Regions from separate parts of the Mycolicibacterium boenickei genome, predicted to be linked through region 2. Evidence: predicted binding sites of a transcription regulator. Region 2 holds the regulator's gene; the other holds the start of a gene.
What was found. Region 2 encodes LexA, which represses DNA repair genes until DNA is damaged. Its sites were predicted from a motif close to CGAACANNTGTTCG; they were not measured.
Positions count from the first base shown of each region.

Region 1: cofD (2-phospho-L-lactate transferase) is a predicted target of LexA. The motif match lies at 1,549-1,562, and genes of this name have one in related genera.

Region 1 is NZ_AP022579.1:5,825,117-5,829,205, forward strand. Features, by position in the region: gene G6N57_RS27855 (DUF3499 domain-containing protein) at 65-484, opposite strand; gene G6N57_RS27860 (metallopeptidase family protein) at 616-1,038, shown strand; gene G6N57_RS27865 (WhiB family transcriptional regulator) at 1,085-1,474, opposite strand; gene cofD (2-phospho-L-lactate transferase) at 1,769-2,752, shown strand; gene G6N57_RS27875 (coenzyme F420-0:L-glutamate ligase) at 2,749-4,089, shown strand, end outside.
Region 2 is NZ_AP022579.1:5,056,698-5,060,786, forward strand. Features, by position in the region: gene G6N57_RS24120 (alpha/beta fold hydrolase) at 1-179, shown strand, start outside; gene G6N57_RS24125 (PhzF family protein) at 246-923, shown strand; gene nrdR (transcriptional regulator NrdR) at 931-1,386, opposite strand; gene G6N57_RS24135 (LysM peptidoglycan-binding domain-containing protein) at 1,551-2,087, opposite strand; gene lexA (transcriptional repressor LexA) at 2,286-3,005, shown strand; gene G6N57_RS24145 (LGFP repeat-containing protein) at 3,063-4,089, opposite strand, start outside.

The DNA of each region.
Region 1 (4,089 bases), 770 kb from region 2:
TCGACACGTTCACTACTCGCGGGCCGGGCGTCGTCGAGTCAGAGCCGATCAGTGCCAGTCCGTGCTAGTTGTCGGGGTCCGGCAACACCCGCAGGTGGCCGCGACGACGCCCGTTGGTCTCGGCCGGACGCGCCGGCGGCGCCGTCACGGCACTGGTGGCCAGACCGGTGGAGGGATCGGAGAATCCGGCAACCACCCCACCACGGGAAACAGCGCCTGGCTGGCCTTCGCGGACGGCATCGGCCAACGCCACCAGATCGTCTTCATCGGGGTGGGTGGGCAGCGGCCCGGCGTGGCGGACGAGCTCCCAGCCACGCGGCGCGGTGATACGGCCGGCGTGGCCGACACACAAATCCCAGGAGTGGGGCTCGGACACCGTGGCGAGTGGTCCGACTACCGCCGTGGAGTCGGAGTAGACAAAAGTCAGCGTCGCCACGGCATAGTGCGGGCACCCGGGCCGGCAGCAGCGACGGGGAACATTCACGCTCCAGAGATTACTTTGGACGATCGCTGTGTGCCGCCGGACACGCGCAGCCGTCGGGACCCCGATCCCGAACCGTTACGATCATCGCCGTGGCCCAGCGCAACCCATGGCGATCGCGTCGCGGCCGCGATATGCGCGGACCGCTGCTTCCGCGCTCGGTTCCCGGCTGGCGCAGCCGGGCCGAGCGGTTCGACATGGCAGTGCTGGAGGCGTACGAGCCGATCGAACGGCGATGGGCGACGCGGATACGAGAACTCGACGTCGCAGTCGATGAGATTCCGCGGATGTCCCCGAAAGATCCGGACAGTGTGCAATGGCCACCCGAGGTCATCGCCGATGGGCCGATCGCGCTGGCGCGGCTGATACCTGCTGGGGTCGACGTCAGAGGAAATGCGACCCGGGCTCGAATTGTCTTGTTCCGCAAGCCCATCGAGCGCCGGGTCAAAGGATCCGATGAGCTTGCTGATCTGCTGCATGAAATCCTGGTGGCACAGGTGGCCACCTATCTGGGAGTTGAACCGTCAGTCATCGACCCAACGATCGACGACGACTGACGTCGAGCGCCGCACCCTGCGATGAAGCGCTCAGTCGAGACGAGCGTCAGATGATGCCGCGTTTGAGCCGGCGACGCTCGCGCTCGGACAGTCCTCCCCAAATACCGAAGCGCTCATCGTGCGCGAGCGCGTATTCCAGGCACGCGTCCTTGACTTCGCAGCCCTGGCAGATGCGCTTGGCCTCGCGGGTAGACCCGCCCTTCTCCGGGAAGAACGCCTCCGGGTCGGTCTGTGCGCACAGCGCACGTTCCTGCCATTGGTCGTCTTCGGTTTCCGGATCAACATCAATGTGTTCAGGTACCAAACTCAGCTGAGGACGTCCCGGAATCCCCAGCGGTGTCGGCCCGGCGTTGATGTGCGGTGCGTTGTCTACCGAGCCGAGTAGCCGGTTGTCGAACCGGACCACACGATCGAAATCGCCGCTCTCATAAGACATTATCCCCCGCCTCCTCACTCGGTCTCGTAGATCCTAAGTGGAGCCCCACTATTGCGATGTGCGGTCACCCCATTCGAACAGTTGATCGAATCTCGGTCCGCGACACCGGAATCGGTCACCAACCGGGAAATGACACATCTGTGATTACACACGTGTTAGCTGCCGGGGTCAAGCGCCAGGACGCGAATTCATACCATCTCGTAATGTCAAATCGGCGCGTCGCGACATCGGCGTGTCCTGGCCGTGACGACGTCGTTTCCATCCGCACGCCCTCAGCGCTTAGGGTCGGACGTTGTGAAGATCACCGTTCTGGTCGGCGGCGTCGGAGGCGCCCGGTTTTTGCTGGGAGTACAGCACCTGTTGGGCCTCGGTCAGTTCGCCGGGGACGACAGCAAGCATGAACTCACCGCGATCGTGAACGTTGGCGACGACGCCTGGATGCACGGTGTCCGGATCTGCCCGGACCTCGATACGTGCATGTACACGCTGGGTGGCGGTATCGACCCCGAGCGTGGCTGGGGCCACCGGAACGAAACCTGGCACGCCAAGGAAGAACTTGCCGCCTATGGCGTGCAGCCCGACTGGTTCGGCCTGGGCGACCGCGACCTGGCGACCCACCTCGTCCGTACCCAGATGCTGCGCGCCGGCTACCCGCTGTCGCAGGTCACCGAGGCGCTGTGCAAGCGCTGGTCACCGGGAGCGCGGCTGTTGCCGGTCACCGATGACCGCAGTGAGACCCATGTGGTGATCACCGACCCCGAGGACGGGGCGCGGCGGGCGATCCACTTCCAGGAGTGGTGGGTGCGCTACCGCGCCCAGGTGCCCTCACACAGCTTTGCGTTCGTCGGTGCAGAACAAGCAACCGCCGCGCCGGGGGTGACCGAGGCCATCGCTGAGGCGGACGTGGTGTTGCTGGCGCCGTCGAATCCCGTCGTCAGCATCGGGCCGATCCTGCAGATCCCCGGAGTCCGTGGCGCACTTCGTTCGACGACGGCCCCGGTGGTCGGCTACTCCCCCATCATCAACGGAAAACCGTTGCGCGGCATGGCAGATGAGTGCCTGTCCATCATCGGCGTGGAGTCCACCTCGCAGGCAGTCGGTGAACACTTCGGCGCGCGGTCGGGTACCGGAATCCTGGACGGCTGGCTGGTCCACGAGGGCGACCACGCCGAGATCGACGGCGTGCAGGTGCGCGCGGTACCGCTGCTGATGACCGACCCCGCCACCACCGCCGAGATGGTGCGGGTGGGACTGGATGTGGCAGGCGTTCCGCTGTGACTACTGAGGTGAACACCGAGCACGGGTCCGCCGACCGGGTCGAGATCCTGCCGGTGGCAGGCCTTCCCGAGTTCCGGCCCGGGGATGATCTGGCGGGCGCCCTCGCCGAGGCGGCGCCGTGGCTGCGTGACGGCGACGTGCTGGTGATCACCAGCAAGATCGTGTCCAAGTGTGAAGGCCGCATCGTCACCGCTCCTTCCGACCCGGAAGAGCGGGACACCATGCGGCGCAAACTCATCGACGCCGAGGCGGTCCGCGTGCTGGCACGCAAGGGCCGCACGTTGATCACCGAGAACGCCATCGGGCTGGTCCAGGCCGCCGCAGGCGTCGACGGCTCCAACGTCGACTCGAACGAATTGGCGCTGCTACCCGTGGATCCCGACGGCAGCGCACGAGCGCTGCGCGAAAGCCTGCGTGAGCGACTCGGCGTCACCGTCGCCGTCGTGATCACCGACACCATGGGCCGCGCCTGGCGCAACGGCCAAGCCGATTTCGCCATCGGAGCGTCCGGACTCACCGTGCTGCACGGTTACGCGGGCGCACGCGACCGGCACGGCAACGAACTGCTGGTCACCGAGGTGGCCGTGGCCGACGAGATCGCTGCCGCAGCCGATCTGGTGAAGGGCAAGCTCACCGCGATCCCCGTCGCGGTGGTGCGCGGCCTGGAGCTGACCGACGACGGTTCGAACGCGGCGACGCTGCTCCGACCCGGCGAGGAGGACCTGTTCTGGCTCGGCACGGCCGAGGCGATCCAGTTGGGGCGCAACCAAGCTCAGCTGCTGCGCCGCTCAGTGCGGGAGTTCTCCGATGAACCGGTCGACCACGCACTCATCGAAGCCGCCGTCGGCGAGGCTCTCACCGCGCCCGCGCCGCACCACACCCGGCCGGTGCGCTTCGTCTGGGTGCAGGACGCTGCCACCCGCACCCGGCTGCTGGACCGGATGAAGGACAGGTGGCGGGCCGATCTCGCCGGGGACGGCAGGGACCCGGAGTCCGTCGAACGGCGCGTGTACCGCGGCCAGATCCTGTACGACGCTCCAGAACTGGTGATTCCGTTCCTGGTGCCCGACGGCGCCCACAGCTATCCCGATGCGGCCCGCACCGAGGCCGAGCACACCATGTTCACCGTCGCGGTGGGTGCGGCGGTGCAGGCTCTGCTGGTCGCGCTCGCGGTGCGTGAGGTGGGTAGCTGCTGGATCGGCTCGACGATCTTCGCGGGCGATCTGGTGCGGTCCGAGCTCGATCTCCCCGACGACTGGGAGCCGTTGGGCGCCATCGCGATCGGCCATCCCGCCGATCCGCAACCTCCTCGCGACCCGGTGCCCACCGACGGCCTG
Region 2 (4,089 bases):
ACCGCTTCGTCGAGGTGGTCGAACGCTTCATCGACACGACCGAACCGTCGGTCTACGACCAGGATCGGCTCCGGAGCCTGCTGCGCAGCGGGCGAACCGAAGCGACGATCACCGGGCCGTTCGATACCCAGATCGCGGTGCTCGACGCGATGGACGCCGACGAGCGCAGCGCCACCTGACCGATCCCCCACGGGGTTCCCGAGCGGACCGCCCGGACGGCGTGGGCCGCGACGTAGCATCGGTCTATGGCCATCGACGTCACTGTGTTGCGGGTGTTCACCGACTCCGAGGGCAAGCACGGCAATCCGCTGGGAGTGGTCGACAACAGCACCGTCGCCCCGGGCGACCGACAGCGGATCGCCACCGAATTGGGTTACAGCGAAACCGTATTCATCGATCTACCGCAGCCCGGCGGCAATTCGGCCGGCGCGCACATCTTCACCCCGGTCGCCGAGCTACCTTTTGCCGGACACCCGACGGTCGGTGCGTCGTGGTGGCTGCGCGAACTCGGACTGCCGGTCCACACCCTGCGGGTGCCCGCGGGGATTCTCCAGGTCGAGTACGACGAAGATCGCGCCGTGGTCAACGCCCGTTCGGAATGGGCACCGGAGTTCGCCATCTACGACCTGGCCTCGGTCGACGAGGTACTCGCCGCCGATCCCGACGATTTCGACGATGCCTACCTATGGGCCTGGATCGATGAGCCGAACGGCACGCTGCGATCCCGGTCCTTCGCCTCGCACCTGGGGATTCCCGAAGACGAGGCCACGGGGGCGGCGGCAGTGCGGATGACCGACTATCTCAGCCGCGATCTGACGATCGTCCAGGGCAAGGGCTCGGTGATCGAGACCCGTTGGAGTCCGGAAGGTTGGGTTCGCCTGGCCGGCCGCGTCGTCGCCGACGGCACCACACGGCTGGACTGAACCTGGACTACGCCTCGGCGCGGTGGGCCCGCAGCGCCTCGATCTCGCGTTCGAAGTCTTCGGCTGATGAAAATGACCGGTACACCGAGGCGAACCTCAGATAGGCCACCTCGTCCAGTTCGCGCAGCGGTCCCAGAATCGCCAACCCGACCTCGTGGCTGGGGATCTCGGGCGTGCCGAGCCCGCGGACCGCGTCCTCGACCTTCTGCGCCAGAACGTTGAGGGCGTCGTCATCGACCTGCCTGCCCTGACAGGACCGGCGTACGCCGCGAATGACCTTCTCCCGACTGAACGGCTCGGTCACCCCGCTGCGCTTCACCACGGCCAGCACGGCCGTCTCGACGGTGGTGAATCGGCGTCCGCATTCCGGGCAGGACCGCCGGCGCCGGATGGCCTGGCCCTCGTCGGTCTCGCGGGAATCGACCACACGCGAATCAGGGTGACGGCAGAACGGACAATGCATTACCGCTCCTTCGTCATGCCGCCGGACAACTAGCTCGAGCGCCCTTGAGCGTACCCGCGTTGCCCGCGGCAGACTCACCGCCGGGTCCAGTGGGGTGTAGGTGCCCACGCCGACGCCGACCAGTGTGACTGGCAGCCAGGACGATTCAGCGGTCATCGCGCTGCTCAGCCAACCGGGGCGAGCAGCGTCTGTCCCGCGTCGACGGCGGCGGAGTCGAGCTGGTTGAGATCACGGATCTGCTCGACGACCCGGGCCACCGGGGCGTCCGGCGCGACCCGCCGGGCCACCTGCTGCAGCGTTTCGCCCGACTTCACCTGGACCACCGCCAGTTCGGTCGGCGTGGGCGTCTCGGTCCCGACGACCCCGCCGAGTTGGGCCACCAGGCCCAGCCACACGGTGATGCCCGCGGCGACCAGGGCCAACAAGACGGTGGTCAACGGCGTGATGGGGCGGCTGCGATGAGATGCCCGCGACATCAGCACTCCGGTTCCGCGGTATCGGACCGAGCCGGCGGACGGCCGGGACGGCGCCGGCCGCTGGACCCGGCGCAACGGCCTGGGCGCACCGGCACCGAACTGGGCGCGGGGCGACTGCGACCGCGGAGTGGCCCGAACAGCGCGGGAACGGCTATCGGCGGGGATATCGATGATCGCCATCTGACTGCCTTTCGGTGAGACGTATTCGCTCTTGTGTTCGAACATAGTCGCTCAAGTGTTCGATGGATAGAACATGTGATCGAACTGTTGCCAAACGATAGAACAGGGCACCGACAAGTTCGGGCGGCCGAGTCCGCCGACGCCCGCGACGCGGCACCGCGCACCACCCACCTGCAGACACGCCCGCAACACGCGTCGAACACATGTTTGATTAATGTTCGACCAGCGACTACATTCGCCCTCATGAGCGACGACCGCAGCAGGGACGGCAGCACCGACACCCCGGCCGGATCGGACGGCGCGGGCCCACGCCGGGCCGAGGGCGGCCTCACCGACCGGCAACGGACGATTCTCGATGTCATCCGGGCATCGGTGACCAGCCGCGGCTACCCGCCCAGCATCCGCGAGATCGGCGACGCGGTCGGCTTGACCTCGACGTCGTCGGTCGCCCATCAGCTGCGCACCTTGGAGCGCAAGGGCTACCTGCGGCGCGACCCCAACCGACCCCGCGCCGTCGACGTGCGCGGCGCCGACGATCCGGCGGCCGCGGTGGTGTCGACCGATGTGGCCGGCTCCGATGCACTGCCCGAGCCGACGTTCGTCCCGGTGCTCGGGCGGATCGCCGCGGGCGGGCCCATCCTGGCCGAGCAGGCCGTCGAGGATGTCTTCCCGCTGCCTCGCGAACTGGTCGGCGAGGGCTCGCTGTTCCTGCTCAAGGTCGTCGGGGACTCGATGGTCGACGCCGCCATCTGCGACGGTGACTGGGTGGTGGTGCGCCAGCAGAGCGTGGCCGACAACGGGGACATCGTGGCAGCCATGATCGACGGCGAAGCCACGGTCAAGACGTTCAAGCGGACCCGCGGTCAGGTCTGGCTCATGCCGCACAATCCGGCATACGACCCGATCCCGGGCAACGACGCGGCGGTGCTCGGCAAGGTCGTCACCGTGATCCGCAAGATCTGACGAACCCAGACAAGACCCGGCCGCATCGAGATGTGGCCGGGTCCTTCCGACTCAAGTTCAGTCGGTGCGCACGAATCCGTTGGTGCGGGCGAATTCCTCACTGGCGAACCAGATCTCGGCCACCGCGTCGTCGTACTCACTGCTGTCGGGTGCCCAGTACCGGCCGGACTTCGTGTCGGCCTTGATCGGGTATCCCTCCGGCGCGCGGTTCGGGTCGTCCAGCGGCAGGTGGATCGCGGTGGCACTGGGGATCTCGTCGAGTTCGATGGCAGCATGGCGGCCGCTGTGGGACTCGCTGCCGTAGGCCTCGGCCTCGGTGATCACCCGGGTCGGCGCGGTGTCGACGTTGTCCTGATCGCTCGGCACAGCCAGGCCGCTCGGCACCGCCAGCCCGCCGAGGGCCGCGAACCCTTGCGGAGACGCGCCGCCCGCCGCACCACCGAACGCCGCGGTATCGGCCGCGTCGTCTGCGAGTTCCGCTTCGATCTCGTCCTCGGTGTCTTCGCCCTCGGCTACTTCCTCGAAGTCCGCATCGATCGGCGTGTTGAGATCGTCGTCCTCATCGAAATCGTCGTCGTCGAAGTCGTCCTCTTCGAAATCGTCGTCCTCGTAATCGTCGTCGTCTTGATAGCCGTCGTCGTAATCCTCGAAGCCCCGTTCCGACTCCGGGCCGGCCAGCCGCGCGGCATCTTCCGGCGGCTCGTCGTCATCGTCCGGGGATCCGTACCCGCCGGACGGTCGGTGGGGAGCCGCCCACTGGCTCACCGGCATCGCGATATCGGTGGGACCGTCGTACGGCGACGCCGCGCCGCCGGCCGAGTCCTCACCCGCCTCGGCGAATCGCGCCGTCGTGGCTTCGCCGGCACCATAGGCGCTTGCGGGCGCGTAACTCGGCGCCTCGGCACCGCGGTCGTCCACGAACTCGTCGTCGTCGTATCCCCGCGATTCGTAGTGCGCCTCGTCGTAGCGGCCGTCGTCGTAGCGCGCTTCACCGGGCCCACCGTCGTAGTCGTCGTCGAACGGATCGTGGTCGAAGTCGTCATCGCCACCGCCCCTACGGCGGTGCCACAGTGCCGCTCCCACG